3 linked regions of the Acetivibrio cellulolyticus CD2 genome follow. The main gene of each other region encodes a partner of the protein of the gene in region 2 in a complex. Links are inferred from orthologs where the notes say so. Each region holds a gene or a part of one and is shown on either strand. Other genes may lie near its edges. The genes, in order: tsaE, tsaD and tsaB.

Evidence for each region.
Region 1: the proteins of tsaD (region 2) and tsaE are in contact, whole or in part, in a crystal structure (PDB 6N9A), measured with the Thermotoga maritima proteins. The link is inferred for Acetivibrio cellulolyticus CD2 from one-to-one orthologs. Residues at the interface, in WP_004082750.1 of Thermotoga maritima: Cys10, Asp11, Arg49, His50, Leu82, Gly84, Gly135, Gly136, Glu154, Thr155, Leu156, Asp157, Asp158, Ser159, Glu162, Asp165, Lys166, Arg169, Leu170, Tyr175, Lys213, Thr214, Leu217, Tyr218, Gln221, Arg222, Asn324; in WP_004082108.1 of Thermotoga maritima: Leu37, Gly38, Lys46, Lys57, Val59, Lys60, Ser61, Thr63, Phe64, Thr65, Leu66, Met67, Val69, Pro71, Tyr82, Arg83, Leu84, Asp86, Asp88, Phe89, Asp93, Ile128, Asp130, Glu131, Arg134.
Region 3: the proteins of tsaD (region 2) and tsaB are in contact, whole or in part, in a solved structure (PDB 4WQ4), measured with the Escherichia coli proteins. The link is inferred for Acetivibrio cellulolyticus CD2 from one-to-one orthologs.

Annotation. Positions count from the first base shown.
Region 1 is NZ_JH556653.1:1,579,230-1,589,946, forward strand. The notes cover bases 1-2,982. They hold tsaE (tRNA (adenosine(37)-N6)-threonylcarbamoyltransferase complex ATPase subunit type 1 TsaE), read right to left. Parts: upstream 1,733-2,982; coding sequence 1,268-1,732; downstream 1-1,267. Other genes in these bases: rimI (ribosomal protein S18-alanine N-acetyltransferase), read right to left, coding at 44-502; tsaB (tRNA (adenosine(37)-N6)-threonylcarbamoyltransferase complex dimerization subunit type 1 TsaB), read right to left, coding at 502-1,218; ACECE_RS0208920 (amidohydrolase), read right to left, coding at 1,719-2,909. Outside these bases: ACECE_RS0208925 (hypothetical protein), read left to right, coding at 3,167-3,616; ACECE_RS0208930 (hypothetical protein), read right to left, coding at 3,732-5,033; ACECE_RS0208935 (ATP-binding protein), read right to left, coding at 5,176-6,333; rpsI (30S ribosomal protein S9), read right to left, coding at 6,548-6,940; rplM (50S ribosomal protein L13), read right to left, coding at 6,965-7,396; tRNA pseudouridine(38-40) synthase TruA, read right to left, coding at 8,047-8,784; ACECE_RS0208960 (ROK family protein), read right to left, coding at 8,970-9,920; ACECE_RS0208965 (energy-coupling factor transporter transmembrane component T family protein), read right to left, coding at 10,050-10,717. UniProt on the Escherichia coli protein: Required for the formation of a threonylcarbamoyl group on adenosine at position 37 (t(6)A37) in tRNAs that read codons beginning with adenine.
Region 2 is NZ_JH556653.1:556,253-566,787, forward strand. What follows is about bases 5,422-8,221. They hold tsaD (tRNA (adenosine(37)-N6)-threonylcarbamoyltransferase complex transferase subunit TsaD), read right to left. Parts: upstream 7,433-8,221; coding sequence 6,410-7,432; downstream 5,422-6,409. Other genes in these bases: ACECE_RS0204830 (radical SAM protein), read right to left, coding at 5,422-5,853; ACECE_RS0204840 (undecaprenyl-diphosphate phosphatase), read right to left, coding at 7,499-8,221. Outside these bases: ACECE_RS0204805 (ATP-binding cassette domain-containing protein), read right to left, coding at 1-252; ACECE_RS0204810 (GTP-binding protein), read right to left, coding at 265-948; ACECE_RS0204815 (ABC transporter substrate-binding protein), read right to left, coding at 945-2,177; ACECE_RS0204820 (class I SAM-dependent methyltransferase), read right to left, coding at 2,266-2,898; ACECE_RS0204825 (substrate-binding domain-containing protein), read left to right, coding at 3,482-4,438; more of ACECE_RS0204830, read right to left, coding at 4,519-5,421; more of ACECE_RS0204840, read right to left, coding at 8,222-8,293; ACECE_RS0204845 (glycosyltransferase family 2 protein), read right to left, coding at 8,440-9,231; ATP-dependent protease LonB, read right to left, coding at 9,478-10,535.
Region 3 is NZ_JH556653.1:1,570,855-1,581,337, forward strand. The notes cover bases 7,736-10,483. They hold tsaB (tRNA (adenosine(37)-N6)-threonylcarbamoyltransferase complex dimerization subunit type 1 TsaB), read right to left. Parts: upstream 9,594-10,483; coding sequence 8,877-9,593; downstream 7,736-8,876. Other genes in these bases: ACECE_RS0208900 (Lon protease family protein), read right to left, coding at 7,736-8,221; rimI (ribosomal protein S18-alanine N-acetyltransferase), read right to left, coding at 8,419-8,877; tsaE (tRNA (adenosine(37)-N6)-threonylcarbamoyltransferase complex ATPase subunit type 1 TsaE), read right to left, coding at 9,643-10,107; ACECE_RS0208920 (amidohydrolase), read right to left, coding at 10,094-10,483. In the rest of the region: ACECE_RS27055 (S-layer homology domain-containing protein), read right to left, coding at 1-991; ACECE_RS0208880 (EFR1 family ferrodoxin), read right to left, coding at 1,290-2,177; ACECE_RS29245 (TetR family transcriptional regulator C-terminal domain-containing protein), read right to left, coding at 2,225-2,497; ACECE_RS29250 (TetR/AcrR family transcriptional regulator), read right to left, coding at 2,498-2,824; ACECE_RS0208890 (hypothetical protein), read left to right, coding at 3,081-4,244; ACECE_RS0208895 (HD domain-containing protein), read right to left, coding at 4,352-5,536; more of ACECE_RS0208900, read right to left, coding at 5,801-7,735. UniProt on the Escherichia coli protein: Required for the formation of a threonylcarbamoyl group on adenosine at position 37 (t(6)A37) in tRNAs that read codons beginning with adenine.

The sequences.
Region 1 (10,717 bases), 1.0 Mb from region 2 along the record:
TTGTGTCACATTTTAGCAGTTTTCAAATTAAATCATGCAGGCCTTATATTGCGTTTTCTTTCCACATTATCATTGCATCTTCCTTATTATCTGCATAGTATTCCTTCCGAAAGCCTTCAACTTTAAATCCGAATTTAGTATACAAGTTTTGTGCTGGAATATTACTCCGTCTGACTTCAAGAGTCAGCCTTGCAATATCTTCCTTTATTGACAGGTCAATCAAGTTCCTTACCAGCATAAAACCTACACCATTTCTTCTATACTCAGGATGAACTGCAACATTTGTTATATGCCCTTCATCGCAAACTTTCCATAAACCGGCATAACCAACCGTTTTCCCATCTATTTTAGCTATAATATATCTTGCAAACTTATTATTTGTGACTTCCTCAATAAAGGCTTGCTTTGACCATGGAATTGCAAAGCTAAGCTTCTCTACCACCATCACCTCATCAATTTCATCTGACGTTAAGCGAGATACTTCAATTTTATATAAGCTCATTATTTTTCACCTTTTCCGCAGAGTTTCTTTTCTAACTCTCTTTCCGCCTGAGATTTTCTCAAATAGAAGGGCACCAATTCAAAACTACTCTCCGTCTTCCCGTCCTTAGCCATCTTAAGTGCAATTTCTGCCACTGATGACGCTCTTTGAAGTCTCACGCTCAAAGGTGCAAACTCACAATTTCCGTCAAGTTCCGATATGAAGAAATCTTTATGTAAATCGATCGCATCTCCTGTAAATATTACTTTCCTGTTCTTTTCCTTTATAATTTGTACCAACTCGGATACAGGTACTCCTATATACTCTGTAATCCTCTCGATCTTATTATCCTTGGTTTCGTATAGTGCTGTAAACACCTGATTGTTTCTGGCATCCAAAATCGGACAAATAATCAAACTGCTTGTAACAACATTATATGCCAAAGCATCTAATGTTGGAACACCGATTACCGGTTTCGACGTTGCATAAGCCATAGCTTTTGCCGTTGTAACACCGATTCTTAATCCGGTAAAAGAGCCTGGACCTATTGACGCTGCGAAAACATCAATATCCGCAGGCTTAATCTCCAAATCAGTTAGTATTTCTTTAACCATGACCATAAGCTTTTGTGAATGTGTCTTCTTATTATTTAATGAATACTCACCTAAAAGCTTTTCGCCATCCATTAATGCAACTGCAGCAACTACTGTAGACGTATCAATAGCAAGTACTTTCATATTAAAAACCTCTCATAATATATCATTAATATTTCAGGTATTTCTTTATTTAGAGTTTTAATCTATCAATGTAACCTTCGTACTTTTCACCTTGAAAATCAATAGAAATCTCTCTTGTATCCACACCGGAGGCAAGATCCTTGCTTATTTTCACCCATATAAGGTCATCAGGCAGAATACCTTTTATCAATTCAGCCCACTCAATGACAACTACACCCTCACCATAAAGATATTCCTCAAAACCAATATCATACATCTCTTCCGGGTCAGAAATCCTGTAGACATCAAAATGGTAAAGCGGAACTTCTGTCTTGTATTCGTTCACAATGGTGAAAGTAGGACTGGTTATATAATCTTCTATACCAAGAGCACTGGCTATTCCATTGGTAAGTGCTGTTTTACCGGTGCCCAAATCACCGGTCAGGCATACTACATCACCTCTGTTTAAAATGCTTCCAAGCGCCCTGCCAACTTGCGTAGTTTCATCTGCAGAATAGGTTTTAATTTGTTTCATCGTCTTTCCTTTCATATACTACCCGTCCATTTATAATAGTAGTAACAACCCTTGTCTTAAGCTCCAACGGAGGTCCATCCATTATTATTACATCGGCATCCTTTCCAGGTTCAAGGCTACCAACCCTTTTATCAATCTCTGTCAGCTCTGCAGCATTGATTGTTATAGCTTTAATCGCATCTTCTTCATTCATACCCTCCCTTACTGCAAGTGCAGCAGAAAGAGACAGATATTGGATAGGAACACAGGGATGATCTGTCATAATTGCTGTCTTAACACCCGACTTTGCCAGTATACCCGGAGCTTTAACACTTAAGTTTCTAAGTTCTACCTTTGATCTGTCTGAAATCATCGGACCGACAATTACAGGAACTCCTTCCTCAACCAAAATTTCTTTAATAAGGTGTCCCTCAGTACAATGCTCTATAGTAATCCTTATATCAAACTCCTTGGCAATCCTTATTGCAGTAATTATATCATCTGCTCTATGGGCATGCGCCTTTACCGGAATTTCCTTATTGAGCACCTTCAGTAGGGCTTCAAATTTCATATCATACTCGGGCTTGTCCACATTTTCCTTATCATTGTTATATTCGTCAAGAAGCTCCTTATACTCTTTTGCCTTCAAAAGACTTTCCCTCAAGATTGCAGCCGTTGCCATACGTGTTGATGGAGCCTGTTTTCTTTCATTGTAAACTGTTTTTGGATTTTCGCCTAATGCAACCTTTATTGCAACAGGATCTTTGACTATCATTTCTTCTATACGTTTTCCATAAGTCTTTAATGCAACAAACTGCCCGCCTATTACATTTGCACTTCCCGGTCCCGTTACAACCGTAGTAACTCCGCTTTCTAAAGCTTCCCTAAAACATCTGTCAAGATGATATACGGCATCAATTGCGCGCAAATGGGGAGTTACAGGGTCTGTCATTTCATTTCCATCGTCCCCTTCAAATCCAATAGAATCCTCCCACATCCCTACATGACAGTGGGCATCAATAAATCCCGGAAGCACATATTTACCTTCAGCATCTATAATATCCAAATCCTTCATATTCTTAAAACTTTTCTTATTCCGGCCTACTTCAACTATTTTTCCCTCATCAATAAGAATGTATCCATTATCGTAATCAGTACCTGTCATTGTAAGTACCTTTCCGTTTCTTATAAGCAGCATATGACCTCCAACTAAACACAATTTATAGATTTATTATATTTATTATATTTTATTATAACGTTTCTATAATTACAATCAAAATCTCAAGGGCACTAAGCCAATTCCACTTTAGCACATTTGCTTTGCAGATTTCTTAAATCCTGGGTTCCAGGACACTTTATTGGCTACATTTACCGGTTAATATTTTAAAAGTTTTATACGAAAATCTAGCTATAGGTTTAAGTATAGGCTTCATAATTATGGGAGGTAGAAAATATATGAAAGGAAAGAAAAAAATTATTTTTCTTACTATTGTCTTTGTAATTGCAACACAGATGCTAATTGCAAATGCTGTAGGAATTAATATTGTCGATCTGGTAAGACAAAAAACGACTTCACTTGCAACTCAATCTGCACTCAACTCGAGTGACACACTCAAGCAGGCAAAACAGGAAACCCTGGAGGAAACCTCCGAATATGTTGATAATTATATAGGCGAAGTACAACAGACTCTGGATCAATATGCGAGCGCGGAAACTGAAGCTGCAAAGCTCAAGGTTAAACAAAAAGCTCAAGAAGTAAAAGATGCGCTTGAGGCTAGCAAAACTGAAGCAATAGAAAGTGGTAAAACCCAAATCAAGATCAAAATTGATAAAGATTTAAACGATACGCTCTCTGAATTAGATGACCAGTTATCAATTAAAATCCAAGAAAAGTTTGGTAATTAGGGGATTTGTCCGTTTAAATAATTTTAAGCTTCAGGTGGAGACCTATGCTCCTGCCTGAAGTTTTTTTTATTCTACTTTTATGATAAGCTTATTTGACCCCAATATTCCACAAGAGTTACATAATATTTTTATACATTAGATAACCTGCCAGATAAACTCCCAATCCAATTGTGCTTATGATGCTAATCCACTTATCCGCTTCCTTACGATTTTCCCCAATCTCTCCTAGCATGACAAACATAGGTAGTGCGCATAACATGTACCTACTGCCGCTAATTAGCCAAGTTACTGAATAATTGACTATGGTATATACCAGTAGATATGCCGGATATACCAGCTTATGCCTTCTGATTCCATAAATCACTAGAGCAGCTGAAAGAATAAATATTAATGCCTCCGGTATCCAGACGGAAACCAGCATATTGTCTGCCTGCTGGAAGTTCAATGCGTATTTGAAAACATCATTTACAGTGTTGGCAAAATAAGTATTTATATGGCCCCAGTGTTCCCTTTGATAGACCATAAATTGGAATGGGTTTCCATCCACTTTATAATTAATATATAGATAAATCAACGGACCAATTAGCATAAGCAGAATACAAAATCCGGCGGTAAAAAACCATTTGAACAGGTCTTTGATTTTTCTGTCCCTAATCATTTGAAACGGCTTATAGTATGTAAAGAATTCAATACCTGCAACACCAATCATCAAAATTCCATGCAGTCTGGTAAGAGACGCCAGAATTCCCATCATAGCCACCGCAAGCCAATTATGACGCTTAATGTAATAAAATGCTGCCGCCGTTGTGCAGAAAAACAAACTTTCTGTCATTACCCCGCCAAAGAAGAAGGAAAACGGAAATATGGACAAATAAATAAATGCCTTCTTAGCAATAGATTTCCCATATTCTTCGGCAACCAAAGCGTAGAAGTAGCAGGATCCTATACAATAACTGAGAACAGAAACCGCCAGCGCTGCCATCTGATAATCTCTGATCACATAATGCATCATGCGAATGGCTGCCGGGTATAATGGAAAAAACACCAAAAATAAATGCTTACCCTCTACAATACAATTGCTATATCCCTTACTTGCCAAATCTATATAGTTCGAGGAATCCCATCTAATCCAACTTTCTAAAAAGCTGTTGAAGGTATAGACAGTACCTCCGTCCATAAAAAGCCTGCTGCTTATTGCGCCATATAAATAAATAATTAGCCGTATGCCCAAAGCCCACAAAAACACCTTTGCTATCTGCTTTTTGTCAACCGTTTCGCCTGTATATGTTTTTGGTTCAGCTGTAATCCAGTTAAAAATTCTAATATTAGGCATAGCCAGTCCTGCCTGATTCAAAAAGCGAATACTCCAAACCACAATTATTAGAACCAAAACTCCGGTTACTACATAATTAAACATTGCTTCTCCTCCTGGGTAAAAATGCGTGAAAACACAAAAACAGCATAGCTAAATAAGACCTTGATAATACGTATTTCGACTTTATTGTAAGTTTTTCACTATAAAAATATTATACTGTTAAAGAATTTGAAACGCAACCTTCTCATGCTCTTTTTGTTCCATCTTTTACTGTTGAAATATTGCAGGTTCTTTTTATTGCAGCAATTAAGTCTTCTGCTTTTATCTCAAGACGTCCTTCACTTGTTGCAATCATTGCAGCTTCGTTAAGTATCGTTTCAATCTGTGAGCAGCTTAACCCCTCAAACTTGGATGCCACTTCCTCTATTGATATACCAGCTTCTAATTTCTTGTCTTTTGTATAGATTCTAATCAATTCTATCCTCGTATTAAAGTCAGGATACGGAACAGTGTATTTTTTATCAAATCTTCCCGCACGAACCAGTGCTTCATCAAGTGCCCTATAGTTATTAGTTGCAGCAATGACCATAACTCCGCTTTCACGTGTAAAACCATCCAGTTCGTTCAGCATTGCTGTTATAAGTCTGTTATTTTCCTTATCAATGCCTGTCCCGGAAAAATTTCTCTTCTCACCTATTCCGTCAAATTCATCAATAAATATAATACAAGGCTTGTTAGCACGAGCTTTCTTAAAAAGTGACTTAATTTTGCTTGGACCAATGGACATAATTGCACTTTGAAAATCCGTTGCCTTTGTTGCAATAAAATTTACATCTGCTTCTCCGGCAAGTGCCCTTGCAAATAAAGTCTTTCCATTCCCAGGATTCCCTTCAAGCATTATTCCATTTATCTGACGTATACCCTTAGCCCCATACTCTTTAGGATGTTTTAAGATGTCTACGGCCTGAAGCATATCCTTTTTCAATGCCTCCATGCCTGCAACATCTGAAAACCTCGTTTCACTGTGTCGGATTACTTTAAATGCACTCATATAATTTTTCAATTTAAATATCGCAAATATTATAACTCCGAAAAAAAGCACGTTAAAAATTATATCTGTAATTCTAACAATAATTTCATCCATACTTTCTTCATTTTCTACTTTAACTCCGTTAAGGAGTAGAAATTCTTTAAACGAATCCAGCTCTGGATTATCTGTACGGTAATCTGTTTTTTCTCCTTCCAGATAAAACCTTACCTCGTTTTCACCTATTTGCGCAGAAGCTACATCTCCCTTTTCCACATGACTGTAAAAATCCTTATAAGACATATATTCCGCATTATCAGTATTAAAATAGAAAGCTATACCAGCAGCAATGATTGCAAGTATAACTATTGACATAATTACTATCAGTTTCTTCTTCACAATTCTTCACCTTTATTTCTTCTAATTATTCAATACTGCCGTACTACTATTGAATTTCCTATAATTATATCCCAAACTTTTCAACTTGAAAACGAATAATTTTCACCCCAATATATTGATAATTGTCCGTAAAAAACAAAACCCAGAAACCTTGTGATTTCTGGGCCTTGATATTCCATTTTGTAAAAAATTATCTCTTTGAGAACTGTGGCGCTCTTCTTGCTTTCTTGAGACCGTATTTCTTTCTTTCCTTCATTCTTGGGTCTCTAGTGAGGAAGCCAGCCTTCTTTAATACAGGTCTTAACTCTTCATCAGCCTTTAAAAGGGCTCTTGAAATACCGTGTCTTATAGCACCCGCCTGTCCAGTGTAACCTCCACCTATAACTTTGCAGATTACATCGAACTTGCTTCCTGTATCTGTGAGCGCTAATGGCTGCTTAACAATAACTTTCAATGTTTCCAATCCGAAATAAGTATCAAGGTCTCTATCATTTATAGTAACTTTTCCTTCTCCAGGAACAAGTCTAACTCTTGCAATAGATTTTTTTCTTCTTCCAGTTCCGTAGTACTGTACCTTTGCCATAAAATTCTACTCCTCCTTCCTTAATTATAATATTTCGAGTTTTTCAGGTTTTTGAGCCTGATGCTCATGTTCAGTACCTTTGTAAACTTTTAATTTTCTGAACATTGCTCTTCCAAGACTATTATGTGGAAGCATACCCTTAATAGCTATTTCAACAGCTCTTTCAGGTTTTTCCTGCATAAAAATTCTGTACTTGATTTCCTTTAATCCTCCAGGATAAAGTGAATGGTGTCTGTACATCTTCTGCTCCAACTTCTTTCCTGTGAGAAGAACCTTCTCTGCATTCACCACTATTACATGATCACCTGTATCAACATGTGGAGTATACTCAGGTTTATTCTTTCCTCTTAAAATCTTTGCAACTTCGCTAGCCAATCTTCCAAGTGGTTTGCCTTCGGCGTCAACAATGTACCACTTTCTTTGAACTTCATGGTCTTTTGCCATAAAAGTCTTCATTCGAATCCGAACCTCCTTAAAACAATCGTAAAAAATATTTATAAAAATAAACTTTTAGTTCAGTGATTAGTGAACCAAATTTTCGACACTTAATTATTTTAATACAGTCCTAAATTAGTGTCAAGTGTATTTTATTGTTTTTTTAATTTATCTTGTATTTCCTTTGCTTTTTTACCCTTATTTAACCTATACTCTCTTATAATCGTTCGCCATTTCACTTTTTTTACATTACAAATAAAGGCTTCAAACGGTTGCTATCAAAGCGCTTAACATTCTTTTATATCAGCATTACGCAATTCATCAAATTATTAACCTTATACCTACCTTGCAGGCACCAAACTGTAATTATAGTTAGGTTTATACAAAAGCCGACTGGAAAAGGTGGAAAGGCATCATTCCCGTATATAAGATTACCAAACTATATGTCATTACCAGAAATGAGCTTTGTTATGAAGCTGCTTTCTGGGCGAAAACGAAAGCGGATGATATAGTTGGGAGATTAAAGAACATGCTTCCATGGATTATTGTTGGATACTCAAAGGATATAAAGAAGTTGTTTGACTCCGACTTTGAAAATCTCGTTAGACAGGTTGATAATGATTTTAGCTTATATCGTAAAGTATAGACTTACTGATTAAGTTTACCTATCCCTATTCATAGTACACTTCGACAAGATACAATCCCTGAGGCGGGGCTGTCCTTCCAGCCCTTTTCCTGTCACAGCTTTCTATAATGCCAGGAATCTCTTCTGCCTTTATTCTCCCCATTCCAACGTCAACCAGCGTTCCAACCATAATTCTTACCATGTTGTATAAAAAGCCGTCTCCGGATACTTCAAACCAAATGTTATCTTCGGCCCTTGATAGATTTACATCAAAGATTGTCCTTACAGAGGTTTTCACACTGCTTCCCGTTGCCTTGAATGCTGAAAAGTCATGCGTCCCTTTGAAAAAAGGTATAGCCTTTTTCATGCTATCCATATCCAAATTATGAGATACATGATAGGACCTGTTTCTGAATATAGCGGACGGAAAACTTGAGTTATAAATCAAGTATCTGTACTTCTTACCTTTTGCACAATACCTGGCATGAAAATCCATACTTACTTCTTCCGACTTTCTTATAATAATATCTTCGGGAAGCATCCTGTTTAAAGCATACGAAAATCTGTCATGCGGAATATTAGACTTTGTAAAAAAGTTTGCTACTTGCCCATATGCATGAACCCCTTGATCTGTCCTGCTTGAACCGTTAATATTTATTACTTCTCCGGTTAATCCATAGATTGCCTTCTCAACTGTTTCCTGCACTGTTTTGGCATTTGACTGGCTCTGCCAACCGTGATAATTGGTTCCGTCGTATTCAATTATTAACTTGACGTTTTTCATTGTTTTAACCTCTTTCATTTCGTTTATTCCATAAAGCAGGCGCAATTAAAGGACACATATCATGTGCCCCCTAAAAAGCTCTAAGGGGCATTGCCCCTTTCGCTTCAACCTCTTAATGAATAACTGAAATATTAGCCAAATCAAAATTATAGTGTTCCATAACGCAACTTATTTCATTCAATAGTTTACATTTTCCCAAGCATAGCTGCTCCAATTACTCCTGCATCATTTCCCATCAATGCAGTCTTAATTTGTGTCTGTGGAATTTCTTCCCTGCTAAATACCCCTGCGCTGACCAATTCTCTCAGTGGCTTAAGCAGGTACTCACCTTCCTTACAAACTCCACCGCCAATGACGACTACTTCAGGCATAAAGATATTTATAACATTTATAAGTCCTTCAGCTATATATTTTATATACTGTTTAACAACTCTATCGCCAACTTCATCACCCTGCTTTGCTGCGTCAAAAGCAGTCTTTGCATTTATTTTTGAATAATCACCATCAATAAGCTTGTTAATTATAGAATTGGGGTTCTCCTTAGCTGCTTTTTCAGTCTGCCTTATTAATGCAGTAGCTGAAGCATATGTTTCCCAACAACCTTTTCTTCCGCAAGTACACTGCACTCCGTCGCAATTTATAATCATATGGCCGATTTCTGCACCAGCATAGTTAAATCCACTGTAAATCTTACCATCAATAATTATTCCGCCGCCAATACCTGTTCCCAGTGTAATTGTAACAGAATGTTTTGCACCCTTTGCACTTCCTGCAACGCCTTCTGCAAGTGCTGCACAGTTTGCATCATTATCCAGAAATACAGGCAGATTGATATACTTTTGCATTTCTGCCCTCAAAGGAACATTTCTAAAGTTCAGATTACCGCTGAATATAAGTACACCTTCGTCACAATTTGGAGTACCAGGACTTCCGATACCAATATTCTTTACCTCTTCTATACTTACACCTGCTCCTTTAATTACTCTTAAAGTCAGGTCAGCCATATCCTTTACAATCTCTGTATAATGTCTTTCCCTGTAAGTTGGAATGCTTTCCTGATAAATAATTTTTCCTTCATCATTAACCAGACCTGCAGCAATATTCGTTCCACCAAGATCAATCCCCACGTAATACATAACTATCCTCCCAAATTTATTGATAATTGATTTATTTTACAATTCATATGTATTCAGACAACTGTAAATGTACACAAATAATTATACAAGCAAATTTAAGTCTTGTACATATATTATATACTTAGTATTTCAGTTACTCCAAAAAATTGCTATTTCAACTATTAGCACTACTACAGATACCAGTACATCAACTCTTGAAAAACTTAACTCCTTCATTCTTGTTCTTCCAATTCCACCTCTGTAGCACCTCGCATTCATTGCATCTGCAAGTTCATCAGCCCTCCTGAAAGCACTTACAAATAACGGTACTAATATAGGAACAAAGCTTTTAGCCCTCTGAACGATATTACCTGAATCGAAATCAGCCCCCCTTGATGTCTGGGCTTTCATAATCTTATCAGTTTCCTCCAGCAGCGTGGGTATAAACCTTAGTGCAATTGTCATCATCAATGCAAATTCGTGTACCGGGACTTTTATACGTTTTAAGGGTCCAAACAGTCTCTCTATTCCATCAGTAAGAGCTATTGGTGTAGTTGTCAACGTAAGCAGTGAAGTACTTATGACAAGTAAGGAAAGCCTTAGTGCCATTTTTGCTGCCAAATCCAATCCTTCAATAGTAATTGTAATAAATTTAAATTTGAAAATGGCTGTCCCGGGAGTAAAAAAGATATTCATAATTGCTGCAAAAACAACAATAAACATAATGGGCTTGAGGCCCTTTAAAGTATACTTCACCGGTATTTTTGAAACAATGATGGCAAAAAAGCTGAATATTGCAAACAGTAAAAAAGCTGTAT
Region 2 (10,535 bases):
CTCTTCTATTGAAAAGCTTGTTTTAAGTCTTAATTCATTCATTTTTTTCATAAATGAAATAAAGTAATTTGTAATTTGCTCTCTTTCCATTCCACAGTCTTCAATTAAGCTATCGTCTAAAGTGTTTAAAAAATCTTCAATTGTGTACTCAGCATTAAAATTTCTTAGTCCTATTGATGTAAAAAAATCCTCAGCATAGGAATGCTCCCTTAATATTTCACATAGTGCTGTAGATAAAATATATTCCTTCACAATACCACATCCTTAAAAGTCCATCTTTTTCAAATTACCAGTCTGGTAATCTTCCCCTATTTTAGTCTCTCCAAGGCAATATGAGCACAATGCTGCCGGCATTGAAAACCTCAATCGCTTTCCTTCGAGATTTGAAATATTTGAAGCCCCTTTGAGCTTCATGCCAAGATCAAAAGCTCCCTGACCGGTTATACCGTTTACAAAAGTAATAAACGCCTTAGGATTTGCCTGTTTTACCTTAAAACAAAACACTTCTCTCTCAGCCTGAGATACAATATCCCCTTTTGTAATTACCACTATGTCTGAAAGTTTCAGCATAGGGCCAATCTTTTTCGGAGTATTCACCCCTGAAAGGCAATCAATTACACATACCGCCAATACGTCTTTAATATGTGGTGAACATCGATTGCACAAACCTGCACTTTCACTTATAAGCAAATCAATTCCCTGACTTTTACCCCATTCTACGCAATCTTCAATATTGCTTATAAAGAAATGGTCCGGGCACAAGTTCCCAGACAAACCTACTTTGACATTAACTCCAGCCTTCATGTATAATTGGTCGTCATATGTTGAAAGGCAATCAAACTTAACAATTCCTATCTTATAACTCTCATCCCTTAAGGTTTCCAAGGTTTTTAAAATTACAGATGTTTTACCGGATGATGGAGGACCTGATACTGTAACTAATCTCATATTACCATCTCCTCATTTTGGAACTTCCTTTCATAGCTCTTCTTAAAGACATTCATAACATGTTCCATACGTTCATGTAGTGAGCAAGACCTTATATAATCCCATCCCAGCCATTTAAATTTTGCACCTCTAGGAAGGTTGTTATCAACTTCTATATTTAATGCCGGAAAATAATTGTTTGCTGATTTTTGTCCGTATTCATATCCTGTAAGAAAGTCAACAAATGGTTGGTATTTTGGAAGTGCTCCATCCTTAACCAGAATATAGTATACGGCTGTCATTGCACCATCTAGAGGCCAAACAACTTGGGTTGTCTCTGTCCTTGGACAAGACTTTGCGAACATCCATGGAATTACATAAATTGCAGCACCTTCTTTACTGTTTGTACCCGCAAGCTTTGCCATCTCTGATGCATGGCAGCCCCTCTTTATATTGTTGGAAAGTTTTATAACTCCCTCATCACCAAGCTCTTTATATATATAAAGAAATATATCTTCATGGAAATCCCCATGCGATGCTCCCACTATAATATTGTTTTCGTATAAAGGATTCAGAAGATCCTTCCACTCTTTAGGTATTGGTAAGTTTCCAAGTTTTTTCGTATCTATCAGCATTACTATTGGAGCTACAGAGTATACCGTGTACCAACCTTTAGGATCAATAAATCCTGCATCCACAAACTCCTGCTGAATTTGTCTATTATCTACAGCTTTAAAGTATCCCTTTTCTACAAACTTCTCATAAAACTCTTGTCTAAAAAAGTCTCCAAACCCCACGCTTGCTATAACCCCCGGAAGTTCATCAATGTCTTCTGCTTTCCATAAGTCCTCATATGGATCTACATTTCCACATCCTGAAGGTATGTAGTATTTAAAATCCTTCTCTCCGGTATCTTCGATATAACCTTTCAATACTTTTTCAAAGGTTTCTTTGAAGGTAATCTTTAAAGGACAATATGTATACCCGACAAAGTTTAATTTCTCATGTACTTCCTCAACATATTGAAAACCCAAGTCTTTTTCTCCCACCATCTCTTCAATCTGCTTTATAAAAAGCTCAGCGTTAATTCCTTTAATTGCAAGCACAGTCTTTAACATGGAATCCTCGCCAACTTCTTCTATAAGTTCCTCCTTTTTTGTTGCATCAAATCCATTAGCATAAAAAACAGAAATTGTTTCAGGATATTTGTCCACAATATCTTTTATCTTCGTATAAATATTGATCATCATTCTTCACCTCATCCCTATTTATTAAATTTATGCTCATGTATCAAACAGGCAATTTATAAAGGTTTTGCACACCTCAGCACGCCTATTTTTAATTACTCTCTTTTTGAAAAACAACCCATATTCCTTTTTCATCATCCATTATTTCAAAACTTAAAATTCCTATTTGATTCATTATTTGTTCAAAAAGTTCTCTAGTAGTACCTCCAACGAATTTTTGCCTACTTTTAGGCCATTCACTGTCCACCTGTTTCATTTTTATATCAATCTGCTCTTTAAGCTCTTGATTTCCAAATCCACCCCCGATATATGCCATTCCACCCTTTGCAAGAACCCGGTATATTTCTTCAAAACCTTTTTTCTTATCTTCCCAAAACCATACCGAACCTCTGCTGATACACAAATCAATAACACCTTCTCTAAATGGCATATCCTGTACATCACCTAATACAGTTGAAGTCCGGCTAGCAATTCCCCAGTCATTTGCCCTTTCAACAGCTATATTCAAAGCATCCTCCTGTTTATCCAGAAGGATAACATTCATGTTGGTAATCTGTGCAAGTGAGAGCCCTAAATGCCCGCCGCCACTGCCTATATCAAGACATGTACCTGATTTAATTCCTGTTTTTTCAACAATTTGTTGGGCTATGACCGGGTATATCGGAAAAAATGTCCCATCTGCAATTTCATCAAATTCATATGCCTTACTTTTAGTAGTTTTCATTTCAATCCCTCCCTCATATCTGATTTTTTAGAAATAAAGCTCCAGGCCTTCGAGTCCCTCCTCCTTTTCCTCTTTCAATTCGTTCGAATGACACTGAATAAAAAAAGATGCGACTACAACATTTGCATAGAAATGCTATAACCCCATCTTTGAGATTTGCTTATGCATGCTGACCTAATTACAACATAGCGTATGTGGACACAGCATGACATAAATCAAACTTTTTATATTACCTAGTTATGTTTTGTTACGTTTTATTACGTTTCATTATATATTCTTCAAAACAAAAAATCAATACCAAATGATTAATTTTTTTAAATAACTTTCATTTTGTTCTTGATGTCAAATAACATTCATTACAGAATGCTTTATAAGAGCTAATTCCCCAAATCCTAATACAACCCAAATTAACTTTTTTTGCAACTCTCATTACAATAAGTTGCATTTTAAAGTATTCTTTTTATTTGCTTTTGTGCAAACATGAAGTTATAATATATACATTACAGTAACAAAACTTATTGTTACCTTTTTATATGTTACATATTGTTTTATAATATTTTGACCATGCTAAAGGAGAGTTTCCATGAGTGATAATTCAGCTTTAACCCCACAGGAAGTTGCAGATATTTTAAAAATCGCAAAAAATACTGTATATGAGCTAATTAAACGTGGAGAATTGAACTCATATAGAGTAGGAAGAAAAGTGAGAGTTGATTCTAAAGATGTTGAGGAATATAAAAATAAAACAAAAAGTTTAAAAAGCAACACTCAGCAAACCACTATTGTCAAGGATCAATGGCGGACTCCCTTTTCAAGCGAAGAACTACCCAAAAGCAGCAGTTTTGTAATATGCGGTCAGGACATCATGCTAGATATACTCTCCCGATACCTTCAAATGCACCCAAATGGTGTGCAAACCTTACGCTCCTATGTAGGAAGCTATAACGGGCTTTATAACTTATATCTTGGGAATGTGCAAATGGCAACCGCTCATTTATGGGATGGGGATACAGGGCAATACAACATTCCTTTTGTACGCAGAATGCTTCCAGGTACTTCATCAGTAATCATTCACCTTGCATGCCGCCTTCAGGGCTTTTATGTTTTGAAAGGCAACCCTAAGGGCATAACTGGTTGGGAAGATATGAAAAGAAAAGATATAACAATAATAAACCGTGAGAAGGGAAGCGGCACGAGAGTCCTTTTAGATGAACATTTAAGATTACTAGGAATATCCTCTAAAAATATTAAAGGATATGAACGCGAAAGCACTTCTCATCTTGCTATTGCCAGCACTGTTGCTCGTGGTGGTGCAGATATTGGTATTGGCAACGAAAAATCATGTATGCAAGTAAATGGAATTGAATTTATACCACTTCAGACAGAAAGGTATGAACTCGTAATTAAGAAGGAAGATATACAAAGCCCTCCATTCCAAGCGGTTCTTGAAATCCTCCGTTCTCAGGAATTCAGAATGGAACTTGAAGGAATAGGCGGGTACGACCTCTCAGAAATCGGCAAAATCATTGCCGAAACTTAGCCTGCTTTGTTGTTCCCTATTTTTTATGTACTTGGCATAACAAAAATTTTACATTATGCAGTTTTTCAAATCCCCCCATCTTAGGGAGTATCAACCGGAATACCAAGTTCTGCCTCAATTTCTCCTATGCTTCTTCCTACAAGGTCTCTTCCCCTATAGTCAAACATAATCGGAGGAAGCATTATCAAATCAGGCCTACCCTTTTCGTTTATATACTTTTCTGCACTACTTATAATATCCTCTACTGTAAGTAGACCTGCACACTTTATCGTTCCTCTAAAAAAGACATTATTTGCTTCTACAATGTCATACATAAATGTAAATCCACTTATCTCAAAAAGGCCCTTTAAAACGTTATATGCAAGCTGTGATGTTATAAAAAGCACTTTATCTGCTCCATGTCTTTGCACAACTCTGCCAATTCTATCAGCTTCGTCCGGATCTATGTCATACAACATGATAAAACCTGGAGATGAATTTTTCTCCTTTTTAATCCTCACTTTAATTCTTCTATCATCCCTGATGATATCCAGTTCAGGATCCTTTAGCCTGAAAGCTTTATTAAAAGCCTCAACTCTTGTAGCAACACGAGCATTCTCTATTCTTTCTATTATATCTCCTTCTAATATGCCAGCATCAAAAGCTGGTGAATTTTCCACAACACCTGCAATCCTAGCTTTCAGATCATAAATATAAGAAGGTTCAATAATTATTGGTATCCGGTATTTAGGCTTAAGCTTTGCAGAGTAATCAGCGACCTCATTATACAATTTGTCCAATTCAAAGTTCTTATCTGTCAGATAAGTATATCCCGGCAAAAATAGTCTTATTGACCCGGCACCATTTCTATCTAGAAAAGCAACCATTTCTTCAAGGTCTTCATAATTCATAAAATTCGGGTCAAAAACGGCACTGGCACTATAATTAATCCGCCCTTCCAGTAAAGCTAATTTTTCCTTTATATTATCCTGCTTTTTAAGACCAAGTATTGCCATTCTCTTTTTTTCCGAGATACAATTCACAGAGACATTGAGTTCTATGTTCTTGAGTTCTTGTAGCCTTTCTACCAGATTCTCGTCCAGCAATATCCCATTTGTAGTTACCTGTATAGGCGTTTTTTTATACTTTCTTCTTACCGTTTCCACAACATCTATAAAATCCTTATGAAGAAGCGGTTCACCTTCCACAATTCTGGTTGCCGATTCTCCTATAATTATTTTCCTATCCGGGGATAAGAATTCGATAATCTCTTCAAAATCAGCAAGGCTAAGCTTATCAAGTCTATAAACCTCAACTCCTTCCGGATTCTGCTTATGACTGCAAAAAACACAGGAAGTGTTGCAGGCAGAAATAACAGGAAGAATATTGGTTCTATACACAGTATTTATAATATAATCCTTTGGCGCAAGTTTCATAATTCACCTTTCTGTAATTATTTAACATCCGGTTTACAAAAAACTAACTTTTGCTTAAATTACTTTTGTGTATAATTAACTTTTTGTCATACTTGTACACATTTTAATCCACAATATCCACAACATTATCCACAGTTTCAAGCTTATGTGACATCAGGGTTTTGCGATTATTTCCACATTATTCACACTACAAGTTTCAACAACATTGGGTATAATTCGTCAAAATTTTCATAGGACTTTTGTCCTATGAAAAAATAATTTTGTAACATAAAATTACGTCAACAAAGATCTACCAGTATTTTGTAATTTCTATATTTTTGTTTTGAAATTATTGGTACCACAGGCTTTCAAGATTTTCCATTTCCATTATCTTACTATAACGCCAGTCCTACTTTTCTCAGCTCGTAGGCATTTTTCCCTACGCAAAAAGCTCATCAATCTTTGCATAATTTTCCATATTTATTGTCGTATATTTCCATTATTTTATGGGTAGATTAAAAGGTTGGGAAATAGTCACAGGCTGTGGATAATTATTAGTTATCCACAGCCTTTGTGTTTATCTTCTTTCTCCAAGTTTAAGTCCAGGTATGGCATTTAAATACAGGTCCGACACGTTACCTCTTTCGAATTCATAATATGCGGCACAAGCTATCATAGCCGCATTGTCAGTACACAATATAGGACTTGGATAGAATACCTCGAGACCGTCCTTTGCCGCCCTTTCCATAAGTTCATTTCTAAGCAGTGAATTAGCCGCCACACCGCCTGCCAAGGCAACTTTTGGGGATTTTACCTTTTTAGCTGCAGCTATAAGATTTGTAACCAATACATCCACAACTGCCGACTGGAAACTTGCACAAACATCTTCCACCTTATACTTTTCGCCTTTTTGTTCAGTACTGTTTAAATAATTCAATACCGCAGTTTTAATACCACTAAAGCTAAAATCAAAACAGCCTTTCTCAAAATGAACCCTCGGGAAATCAATTGCTTTGGGATTTCCTTCCCTGGCTGATTTATCAATCAACGGACCACCAGGGTAACCAAGGCCCACTGCTCTTGCGACCTTATCAAAAGCCTCGCCCGCAGCATCATCTCTTGTTCTCCCTAAAATCTCAAACCTGTCATAATCTCCAACATATACAATATGGCTGTGGCCTCCTGATGCAACAAGACATACAAAAGGCGGCTCCAACTCCTTATGTTGTATATAATTCGCCGCAATATGGCCTTCTATATGGTGAACTCCCACCAATGGCTTGTCCCACGCAAAAGCCATAGCCTTAGCTGCTGAAAGTCCGACAAGCAGCGCCCCGACAAGCCCCGGACCATATGTAACTCCTACAGCATCTATAGCATCCGGCGTTATCCCTGCCTCTTCAAGAGCCTGGTTAATTACAGGTACAACCAACTCTACATGCTTTCTCGATGCAATCTCCGGCACTACCCCTCCATATTTCTGATGAAGGTCTACCTGTGAGGAAATAACATTTGATAAGACTTCACGACCGTTTCTTACTACTGATGCTGAAGTCTCATCACAACTTGACTCAATTCCAAGAATAATTTTATCTATCAATTCAACACCTGCTTATCTTTTAATTTTTATTCCACCCTTGGGCTTTTATTTTTACTTTCGAGGCCCTTAGAAGAATATACGTGTGAAATATTGATCTACTATTATTAGTCCTCCAACAACAAAAACATAATATGAAAAATATTTTAAGCTTGCCTTTGTAAATATTTTAAGCATAATCTTTATTGCAAAATACCCTGATATTCCGGCTGCCAACATTCCTGCCAGTAAAGGAACTAAATCTATTCGGATTCTTCCGTACTCCACCATGTCCAGTCCTTCTAACACCACAGAGCCTAATATTGCCGGTATGGACATAAGGAAGGAAAACTTTATTGCAAACTCACGGTTTAATCCTCTGAACAGCGCACCTGCAAGAGTTAAACCAGAACGTGAAATCGCAGGCATTATTGCAATTCCCTGAGCAACTCCGATAACACACGCATCTACGTAATTCATTGTTTCAAGCTTCTTATCGTTTTTCTTTTCTTTATTCTTCTCTTCAACATACAAAAGTATAAGCCCACTGATTATGAATTCAATACCTAACGTAGCCCCTGTATCAAAAAGCAGTAGAAATAAATCTTTAAAAATTACAGCAATTATTACGGTAGGTATAGTACCCACAACAACAAGCAACGTAAGCTTGCTAAAAGGCCTTTTTACCATTTCCAAAACATCTTCCCATAAAACTGCAACTACTGCTATAAGGGTAGCCAGGTGGACAGCAACTTCAAATGTTATTGAACCTTGGCTAAGTCCAAACAAACTTTGAAACAGGCTTAAATGCCCCGAACTGCTTATTGGTAAAAACTCAGTCAATCCTTGTATTATTCCCAATATTATTGCCTGTAACAAATTCATATTATCGCTCTCCTCATATAAAATCACTATTATATTGAAAGCTATATTAATTTAAACAAATTATAGCATATCACAAATATTCTATTTCGAGAAGGTATGATAATATACTAAACATTTAAAAAATTTTATGTATCTTGTGCTTTCGTTCATACGCTATATCTTCCGAATAAATTTTGAAGTAGGATTTGAAACAATCTGCTATTGCCTTTGAATGGACTTATTTTTGTAGGTGTCTTTTCTCCTTTTGGATAAGCACGTGTTACCGGAACTTCCCTTACCTTCATACCAAGCTGACTCGCCCTTACTGACAAATACGCGAGCAATTCATAGGTCATAAACACCTCCCTGAATGGCTGTACCTGCGGATGCTCAATATATCTTCTCGAATGTGCCCGGTACGCATTGGTGGTATCAGTAAACCAATGCCTCGCAGTTAGGGAAATTATAGGAGCATGGATAAACCGTACAGCTATATATCTTGATATAGGCGTATTAATTGCCTGGCCACCTTTTATAAAACGTGAACCCTGAATAAAATCATAACCTTCGTCCAATTTCTCAATAAATTTAGATACATCCTCAATGCTATCTTTGTTGTTACCATCAATGGTTATAAAACCATCATAGCCACGCTGAAGTGCCCACCAGAAACCCATACGAAGCTGTGCACCCTGTTTCCCAATATCACGCTTTGTCAACAGTGTATTGACACCCAGGGATTTCAGCAGAGTACTTTCAGTACATCCGTCCTTAGAACCACCATCACAGATAACAATATCACAGAGCTTGTTCACACCATATTTCTGCGCTGTTTCAAGCTCTTTCTTTATACGTTCACCTTCGTTGATAATCGGTATGAGCAAACAGTATTTTGTTGATTTAGATCCAAATTCTTCGCACTCGAAGCGCGGTACCCCTTTTATGCATTCATATATCAAGCCATCACCTCATTATAGTATAGGTGTTTGCAGCAAAACGAACAATTTCCCGGATAGATCTGCTTCTTGCATATCCTCCGAAACATTGTTCGATATTTAATGCATCCTTCTGAAACGCGCTAATTATAGCATAAATCACCTATGATTACAATAGCTGTAATAGCAAGCGATGTCTCTCCGCCAGAATTTTTTATAAACATTCTTGTCTAAACTCAATAGAAAATTATATATTTATGCCAAGAGTTTTCATGCTCCGGAAGCACTTAATATATTAACAGGCTTGCCCTGTATAGATATATTTTCAGCTTCTCCCTTTTCTTTTTTGCCAAATACTATATCTGTAACTTCAAATATATCCTCAACAGGAATTACTTCGATGTCCATGGTTTCAAACATCTCCTGCCAATTATCCTTAGCTATTATAACTTTCTTAATACCTGCCTGGCACGCAGCTTCAACCTTTGCAACCACTCCACCTACGGGTTTTACTTTTCCCCTTATGGATATTTCTCCTGTCATTGCAATCTCACTGCTTATCGGGAGATTGTTAATTGCAGAGTATACAGCTGTGGCAATTGCAATTCCCGCTGAAGGCCCATCAATAGGTACTCCTCCTGGGAAATTCAAATGTATGTCATAGTCTTTGTAATCAATATCAAAAATCCTTTTCAAAACTGTTAATACGTTTTCAACAGAGCCTTTTGCAGTGCTTGTTCTCTTGAGCTTATGTCCTTTGCCATCCATCTCTTCCTCTTCAATGATTCCTGTAACTTTCAAAGTACCTTTTCCCTTAAAGACCTTAGTTGCTGCTACTTCAATATCTAAAACCATACCCGTACAGCTTCCGAATACCGCCAGGCCGTTAATACAGCCTACCTGTTCTCCTTTATCAACTTTCTTATCAATACGTGGGTTATACTTTCCAAATTCAATTACCCACTCAATATCCGTCCTCTTTATTAACCCTCTATCCTCAACGAGGGCTACACCGCCAGCAATCTGAACTATGTTTACAGCATCCCTGCCACTTTGTGCATATTTGGCTATTAACTCATCTCCGCCATCCTCTAAAATGAATCCTCCCTTTTGAGCGGCATTTTTTGCTATCTCTCTTACTTCTCCTGCCATAAGAGGTCTAAAGTATATTTCAACACATCTGGATCTTATTGCCGCAGGTATCTCATCTGCTGTTCTTGTAGTAGCGCCTACAAGTCTAAAATCGGCAGGTAAACCTTTCTGAAATATCTCATGTATATGAGAGGGGATATTCTTATCCTCCGAACTATAATAAGCACTCTCGAGAA
Region 3 (10,483 bases), 1.0 Mb from region 2 along the record:
CAAACTGCAGGCAATTGTCATCTGGGGTTCCCGTACCACCCCTGATGCAATCCTGAGGTATTTCAGGTATTTTATCAATGGTTACACCATCTTTTATGAGCTCTGCACTAAAAACAAGATCTCTTTCTAAAGCCGCAAAAACTATATCTGCAGGCAATGCAGGCATGTCTACCATTATTGATGCCTTATCTTCATTTGTGTATGTATTATTCGAAAATTTATATGTAACCTCGGAAATCTCAGATTTATATTTTTTTAACATTAGTTCTGTAGGTGAACTTTCATCTACACTCAAACAGATTTTATACTGTTGATCCTTATATAGTTTGCATGCTACAGAATTACCATATTCAGGGTAGGTTCTTATACTTACTATCGTATTGTTTTTGCTGTCTAATATGTACATATAACTAAGTGTTTCCTTCGATGCGGTAACAATGTATGTTGCAGAAGTTGTTGGAGTGAAAGATAGTTTTAAATAGGAATCTTTTTCTGTGCTGCTCTCGTCATTTAATATTATAACTTCGTTTTCTTTTATTTCCTGGATAGGTTCGTCAGTCGCTTTGTCTTCGGTTACTTCGGTTACTGGTGCATCTTTATACTCAAAGGATTTGTTCAAAATCTTTGAAGTTTTTGTGACATAACCGTCTGTTATAACAGAATTTTGAGCTTTTTCACCTTCTTCTATCGGTAGTATTATACTACTTCCTTCATCCTGAAAATCCGGTACATATTCGGGCACAGGTGTTGGAGTCAATGCTATATTCGGTGTAGAAGTAACTACAGGCTCAATTGTTGTTGACGACTCCGGCATTGCTGTTGACTTCTCATATACTGCTTCAGTCACACTCTGCGTTTTTCGTGTATCTTCTGGATTTTCGGATTGAAGATTTGAAAAAACATCAGCAAAAGATAGATCCGGCATGATGCAGCTGTTTATCAAAAGAACAGCAAGAACACCTGCCAGAAGAGATTTGAATTTCCTATTCAAATTATTCCCCCCTAAATTATTTATATATATGTGAATTAATTAAATTGTTGTTATCTATTTATGTTAGAAAGTGTGTTTTAGCTATCTTGGTCCCACATGAAGTACATATTATCAAAATTATATTTTTACTACACTAACCATTTCTAATTATAGCACTCGTTCGTAGTTATGTAAACAAACGTTTTGATCCATTGGACCTTTGGGCTCATTGGATCATCGGGATTCATTGTCTCGTTTTGAAGACCCTTTCTCAGAAGATTTCATGGATAATGTGCATTCCTCATTCTCAAACTGCACCTTAATCCTTCTCCAGCAAATACTTTTTAACCCCTATTAGCATGAGTCCTTTGCAGCATTTTTCAACCGGTTCCAGAGGAATGCCATTCATTCTCTTCTCAACTTCTTCTATGTTGAATCCGTCTTTCAAAATTGTTTTATCTCCGTTTTGGAAATAAATTGCTCTATTAGGACAGCCATAGATGCAGCGAAAACATCCAACACAACGATCTGTGGATATTGGCCTTCCATTTTCCATTTCCCAATTTTGCTGAGGACAATTTTTTACACACCAACCGCATCCTGAACAATTCTCATTCACCCTAAGCAACTTGCCAAACTTCCCAGCTTCCTTATCCGTACGCATCAGACTAAAAAGATACGTGCTTATATGGAGCTTTTCCCTTCGTTTTTTCCCCTCAAGTAAGTCATTGACAATTTTATTTACTCTTTCATTAATGCTGTTCAAAATGTGCATAGCAGTATGGTCATTATACTGAATAAAAACATTTGAAGTCATAACCATCATTTTTTCGTACACAACATCGTAGTTTTTCTTTTCAAGAGCTTTAATTACATTGACTCTGCATGAAGTATTCGGCCACACATCTCCACCGCCTGACACTGATATTACTACAGTTGCTTTACCCTCCTTGCTTTTTAAGTCTTCAATCCATTTATATATGGGTAAAGGAGCTCCTAATATATATACAGGATATAATAAAACGATTAAGTCACTCTGATTAATCAAGTCTTCATACTTTTCTTTATATGATTCATATTCAGCTTTATCCAATGAATGCTTTGTTACACTGCAATTTTTCCCACTAAATGTTTGTTCAAAAGAATCAGCAATTCTTTTTGTCCCTCCTGTACCGGAGAAATAAACTATTAAAACCTTTTTACTCATACTCCTCACTCCTCACATATCGCACTAAGCGCCTAAATATAACCATTTCACTTTTTATTATCATTAAGAAGAACTTCAACCAGTCTATAATTAAGACTTTCCACTACCTCTTCGAACAATAACTTTTTATCTAAAGCCATGTAGACAAGTACTCCATCTAGGGCTGACATAAGAGCTATTGCACTTTGCCTGGCGTTATGAGGTATAAACTCACCTGAATTAATCCCTTTTTGGTAAAAATCCTTTATCATAGCAATATATTCTTCAGTAAATTTTTGATAGGCATTGAATATATCTTTCTGGTTCATAGCTTTTGTCATTTATAAAGAAAAGAAAATCAGTTCATTTTTACGTTCCATCCAATACCTCAAATAACTGCCAATATAAAACTCCAGCCCCTCTTTCATGCTATTAAAGGTTTCTACCTGCCTCATTATTTCATATATTGGCTCTATCAGCTTTTGATTTGCATGGAGAAAAACCATGTCTTTAGTAAGGAAGTGGTGATATAGACCACCTTTACTTATTCCAGCTCTTGAGGCTATTTCATTCATAGTAGTGTTTTCATAGCCCTTCTCCACAAAAATCTCTACTGCAGCATTTAAAATGTCATTTACACGTTTTTCTTTCGATTCATTTTTTGCCATGAACACCCTCCATTTGCAAACCGACCGTCGGTATGTTTTAATTATACTTCTATAGGATTATAATGTCAATTGAGGGCCTCATTTATTTAAAATCCTATCAAATTACTGGCTATGTTATTCTTTATTTATAATTATTTAACTAATTTGTAACTATCTATTTCTATTATATGAGTTAAAATAGTAATTAGATACATATACGTTTATATACCAAATTTATTAATCATTATAAGGGGTCTGCCCCAAGAAAGGAAAAACTATGAAAAAGCATCTTACCATTTACGCAATCCTTACTCTACTTATTACTTCTTCTCTTTATGGATGCAGCAGTAATAATGTTGATTACAATACAAATGAACCGAAGCCATCAAGCAGTATGGAGGCAACTCTAACTGCTGAAACGCAGGCTTCTAATCAACCTGGAGAAGTTAGTTTGCTCCAAGTTGATAGAATAGATAAAATTGAAAATTTCAACGCATGCTTCTGGATTTCCGATGATAAAATTCTGGGGTTTGGTAATTCTCTTATTCCTAGACCTACTGGTCCTAATATAACTTATCCTGATCGTCCTGTCCAGTTTTATAGTACTTCGGACAAATCCCTGGAAAGTATTGATGATTTTGAGCTAGGACGATTTAGTTCCATGGGTTTAATAAGTCCTGATAAAAAAAATGTTGTACTGCAGGACAAAATGTCTGGAGAAGCAATATTTAATACTGAATCGAAAAAGACTCTCCCTCTGAATTCCAGCGAAGGTTTTTTTGAATATGTGTGGATAAACAATAACGAATTTATTTATTTATCAAAAGATACAGGTGTGGTATATAAATATAATATTGCCGGAACTGATAGCAAAATTTGTAACCTAGATAAAACTAAATCTTTTGAAAGTATTTTTATGCTGGACGATAGAATTTATCTAATCGAAACCTTGAATTACGACAAAGAACTCAGCGTGGCATACTATACAGATTCCAGTTTTTCAGAACTTCACAAACTCTGTGAGTTTAATGGTCAGGTATCACTTGTAGAGAATGAAATTATCCTAAAAAAATTGAATTCATCTGCTAAAGCAGCTTCAGATAGTGAAGGTTATAGCAATTCAGATTATACTACTGTCAGGCTTGATAATAACTTTAATGTAAAAGATACTCTTGTTGATGAAGGCGTTTCGGTTGTTGATATAAATGATAAAAATGTATTATATATAAGTAAACTTGAAAATAAAGCCGTTCTATATACAATGGATCTCGCTTCCAAGAAAACAGTTGAACTTTATAGTTCTGACATGCAACTAGGAAGCTATGATAATCATAAGTTTGGAATAAGCGATAACCAAAAGAAACTGTTTCTTAATTTCGTGAATGATGATGAATCACTCGACCGCGATCACTATAAGACTGTTATTATAAACTTTAAATAATTTTCATATTGGAATGTCATTGATGCTGTAAACTAAAGGCAGTCCTGCTTATTGCTAATTACGATTACATCAGCACTAAGCCGGACTGCTTTTTAACGCTTTAACTTCTAAAAGTCAGCAAATATTTCACCGAAATTGATACCTGCTATATGTTTGCCATTATACCTTGCTTTAATATTTAATTTTGCCTCCTGGAATTCTTCACTCACCGCACCGTTCTCAATGGCAACCTTTGCCTCAATAAATGCCGCAAGCTCATCTGAAGCTTTTATAATTCTTCCATCTCTAGGACTGTATTTATCCTCATTATATTTTTCATTTATCTCTTCACAGCTTTTATTTTCTGCTTTGCCATCTATAAGAATAACGTTTTCAAACTCACCCTCAATAAACATCCTGATTTCAGGCAGAAACTCCTTTGGCACCAGCGGATAAAGCTGTTTTTCCATCTGTTCCTTTTCAATCTCCTTTATGAGATCACTCAAACCTTCAACAGAGCTCTTTATAGGTGAAATAATATCCCTTGTGAGCACCTCGGGAAGATCGTGAAAAAGTCCCTGAAAGAAATTATTGGAGCACCTTACAGGACATGCAGCTATTTCAAGTGAAAATAAATAAGACAGAATTGCAACAAATAATGAATGCCCAAGAACCGAAGTCTTTGGAATTCTATGTAGATGTGACCATCTGGCCTGGAATCTCAAATGACCGCAAAGCTCTATGAAGTTCTTGTAATTACTGTTTAATGCCAGTTGTTTCATACCCTCTAGGTCATTATACTTTTCTATCCGTTCAATAAATTCTCTCTTTATTTCCTGAACCTCATAACCATTAGGGTTGAGGCGCTCAATTATTTCAAATTCCCACCTGGAAGCGTAGTTATGTGCCGCTTCCAGAATCTTTTTATTTATCGACGGCTCATCATCAGTAAAATAGTTTTTAAATCTATTGCAGAAGTCTTCTCCCAACGGTGAAATAATCGTTTCCAGATTGTCATATACATATTCGTTCAAAAGCTTGTACTTTTTTGGGTCTGCCTTTATTTTGTAAAACACAGGCGGCTTAATATCAGTTATGACAATTCTTTGAAGCATTTCAAAAATGCCGCCTTCAATAATTTCAATCCAACTAAAACCAGGTTTGTTTTCCTCAAATTTACCTATAAAATATGCAATGAACATCTTATGTGCCTGTTTATCAAGCTCAATAAGTTCAATTGGCCTTAGCTTGTCATTCCAACGCTGCATGTAAGCTGCAGAAAATATCTTCAATATCAGACTTTTTCTTATCATAATATCACCTTATCTTGTTTGATAGATTTACAAAACAACCTATATAAACTATAACAAATTGCCCCAGGCATTACAATCATTGATTATTATTGTGTAAATACATATTCTACATCCTCATTCTACATTTCCCGGGAAATATCAACATTCAATTCAATAAATCTCTTCTTATTCGACAACATTCAAATTAAATAAATAGTAATAAAAAATAGCCATGAAAACATCATAGCTATTTCAAAAAGTACTCTATTAAATTGCCATTTCAAACTATTTTCCTGATTTCTTTTCATCCTTATAAAAACCCGCAGCAGTTTGCGCGTATTTTTTAAGCTTCTCATATACCAGATAATTTATCGTTCCTGCAGGATAAGTTCCATCCTTTTTCTTTTCTCCTGCTTTTATGCCTGTGAGGATTTCAATACCTTCATCTATCGTTTTTACTGCATAGATGCTGAACATTCCTTCCTTGACAGCCTCAATAACTTCATCATTCAAAACAAGATTTTTTATGTTCTGATACGGTATTATAACCCCATGCTTGCCATTTAAGCCACGTAACTTACACAGTTCAAAGAAGCCTTCAATCTTTTCTATAGCACCGCCGATCGGTTGAATCTCTCCTTTCTGATTCACAGAACCGGTTACTGCTATATACTGCTTTATAGGCACATCCGCCAGACTCGAAAGTACGGCATACAATTCTGCACTCGATGCACTGTCTCCATCCACACCCCCATACAATTGCTCAAAACAAAGACTGGCGGTCAGAGTCAATGGAATCTCCTGTGCAAATTTTTGACCAATATATCCGCTTAGTATAAATACACCCTTCGAATGGGATGTACCACTCATTTCTACTTCTCTCTCAATATTTACAATTCCTCTTTCACCCATAAACGTATTTGCTGTTATTCTTGATGGCTTACCAAAGGAATAGTCTCCCATATCAAGAATTGTAAGACCATTTATTTGTCCAACCACTTCACCCTCGGTGTCCAATATAATTGTGCCATCCTCTAGACTTTCAAGAATCTTTTTATCATACTTGTTTGACCTGAATATCTTCTCAGCAATAGCCTTTTTTACATGTTCGGCTCCAACCAGGCTGCATCCTTCAATATCAGCCCACGCACAAGATTCAGACAATATCTCTACTATATCATTAAATTTAGTTGAAAGCTTTGTCTGATCCTCCACAAGTCGCGAGCTATATTCTACAACCTTCGCAACTCCAGTTTTATCATAGTGCAAAGTGCCCTCCCTATTGCAGAAGGAGTTTATAAATCTGGCCAACTTTTTCGTGCTTTCCTTATTCCTATCCATTTCAGCATCAAAATCAGCTTTAATTTTGAATAGCTTCTTAAAATCCTCATCAAACTCATATAATGCCTGATAAAGATATTCACTTCCAACTAAAATTACTTTTATTTCAACAGGTATAGGTTCTGGCTTTAGAGTAGAAACCGCAACAAGCCCCATTTGCTCCTTCATATTTTCAATAGCAATCTGCTTAGTACGCAAGACTCTCTTTAGAAGCTCCCATGACTGTACATTGCTGAGAACATCCTTTGCCTGAAGAATTAAATATCCTCCGTTTGCCTGGTGGAACAATCCACCCTTTATCATGGTATAATCGGTAGTCATTGTCCCAAACTCATTTTCGTACTCCAATTTCCCAAGCAGATTAAAAAATGTAGGGTTAAAATCAACTATCACGGGTTCGCCCTTAAGTTTACTATTATCAACCAGCAGATTTACTCTGTACTTGTCTGTCGGTGAACCTTCAGAACTGCGTATCCATGGAATTAACAACTGTTGCTGATCATCACCATAATCCTCTTCTCTGAAATCATCCAGATTCTTAAGTATATCTTCCTGAATATTTTCCAGATAATCGGTAACCTTTTTATAATCCTGGTATTTCTCCTTAAGGTCATTTATGTGCATACCTACAGCAAATAATGCAATCTTATTTTCCCACTCGGATACTTTTTCTTCTGCTTCCTTTTCTATTGCCTTAATTTTTCTGATTATATCTATGGTTTCAAGCTGTACTATATTAGACTTTTCAGTGATTTCATGTTTGAGTTTCTCATCAAGGTCTCCATACTCCTCTTCAGATATGGTTTTACCTTCTACAACTGGGAGAAAGTATATACCAGCATTAGTTGTCTTCACCTTGAAGCCTTGTTTTTCAGCATCCTCATTCAGCCTTTCCAAAAGATCATTTCTTCTAGTCTGATACTCTTTTGCTATAGATGTTTTTTCCCTCTCATAATCTTCACTGTCAAAAGCTCTTGAAATCTCAAGCTGCAAAACCTTTACGAAATCCTCCATATCACCCTGGAATATCTTACCAAGACCTGCGGGTAAATTTAGCGCAGAAGGTTGATTTGGATTGTTAAAGTTATATACATAACACCAATCATCAGGTGTTTTGGCTTTTTGGGCAATTTTTTTCACATAATTCTGAGCATAACTAGTCTTACCTGTTCCGGTAGATCCGCTCATAAAAATGTTATACCCTCTGGTCTTTATTTTTAGCCCAAATTGCAGGGCTTTTGTTGCTCTTTCCTGCCCGATAATATCCTCTAATGCATCAAGTTCAGAAGTATCATTAAACTTAAAGGAATTCGGGTCACATTCTTTCCTAAGCATCTTATAAGGTAAACCTTTTATTCGCGGCATAATGCTTCCCCCTTTGGCACTGCTTTTAAGCAATTTAAGTTTTTAAACCGTATTATCAAAATCTCAAGATCAAAATAAAGACATTAGCAGAACAAGAGTCTAAGACATTATATTCTACTAAAACTTAAGAAAATCCTTTTTTTATTGTGTATATTTGTGTCACATTTTAGCAGTTTTCAAATTAAATCATGCAGGCCTTATATTGCGTTTTCTTTCCACATTATCATTGCATCTTCCTTATTATCTGCATAGTATTCCTTCCGAAAGCCTTCAACTTTAAATCCGAATTTAGTATACAAGTTTTGTGCTGGAATATTACTCCGTCTGACTTCAAGAGTCAGCCTTGCAATATCTTCCTTTATTGACAGGTCAATCAAGTTCCTTACCAGCATAAAACCTACACCATTTCTTCTATACTCAGGATGAACTGCAACATTTGTTATATGCCCTTCATCGCAAACTTTCCATAAACCGGCATAACCAACCGTTTTCCCATCTATTTTAGCTATAATATATCTTGCAAACTTATTATTTGTGACTTCCTCAATAAAGGCTTGCTTTGACCATGGAATTGCAAAGCTAAGCTTCTCTACCACCATCACCTCATCAATTTCATCTGACGTTAAGCGAGATACTTCAATTTTATATAAGCTCATTATTTTTCACCTTTTCCGCAGAGTTTCTTTTCTAACTCTCTTTCCGCCTGAGATTTTCTCAAATAGAAGGGCACCAATTCAAAACTACTCTCCGTCTTCCCGTCCTTAGCCATCTTAAGTGCAATTTCTGCCACTGATGACGCTCTTTGAAGTCTCACGCTCAAAGGTGCAAACTCACAATTTCCGTCAAGTTCCGATATGAAGAAATCTTTATGTAAATCGATCGCATCTCCTGTAAATATTACTTTCCTGTTCTTTTCCTTTATAATTTGTACCAACTCGGATACAGGTACTCCTATATACTCTGTAATCCTCTCGATCTTATTATCCTTGGTTTCGTATAGTGCTGTAAACACCTGATTGTTTCTGGCATCCAAAATCGGACAAATAATCAAACTGCTTGTAACAACATTATATGCCAAAGCATCTAATGTTGGAACACCGATTACCGGTTTCGACGTTGCATAAGCCATAGCTTTTGCCGTTGTAACACCGATTCTTAATCCGGTAAAAGAGCCTGGACCTATTGACGCTGCGAAAACATCAATATCCGCAGGCTTAATCTCCAAATCAGTTAGTATTTCTTTAACCATGACCATAAGCTTTTGTGAATGTGTCTTCTTATTATTTAATGAATACTCACCTAAAAGCTTTTCGCCATCCATTAATGCAACTGCAGCAACTACTGTAGACGTATCAATAGCAAGTACTTTCATATTAAAAACCTCTCATAATATATCATTAATATTTCAGGTATTTCTTTATTTAGAGTTTTAATCTATCAATGTAACCTTCGTACTTTTCACCTTGAAAATCAATAGAAATCTCTCTTGTATCCACACCGGAGGCAAGATCCTTGCTTATTTTCACCCATATAAGGTCATCAGGCAGAATACCTTTTATCAATTCAGCCCACTCAATGACAACTACACCCTCACCATAAAGATATTCCTCAAAACCAATATCATACATCTCTTCCGGGTCAGAAATCCTGTAGACATCAAAATGGTAAAGCGGAACTTCTGTCTTGTATTCGTTCACAATGGTGAAAGTAGGACTGGTTATATAATCTTCTATACCAAGAGCACTGGCTATTCCATTGGTAAGTGCTGTTTTACCGGTGCCCAAATCACCGGTCAGGCATACTACATCACCTCTGTTTAAAATGCTTCCAAGCGCCCTGCCAACTTGCGTAGTTTCATCTGCAGAATAGGTTTTAATTTGTTTCATCGTCTTTCCTTTCATATACTACCCGTCCATTTATAATAGTAGTAACAACCCTTGTCTTAAGCTCCAACGGAGGTCCATCCATTATTATTACATCGGCATCCTTTCCAGGTTCAAGGCTACCAACCCTTTTATCAATCTCTGTCAGCTCTGCAGCATTGATTGTTATAGCTTTAATCGCATCTTCTTCATTCATACCCTCCCTTACTGCAAGTGCAGCAGAAAGAGACAGATATTGGATAGGAACACAGGGATGATCTGTCATAATTGCTGTCTTAACACCCGACTTTGCCAGTATACCCGGAGCTTTAACACTTAAGTTTCTAAGTTCTACCTTTGATCTGTCTGAAATCATCGGACCGACAATTACAGGAACTCC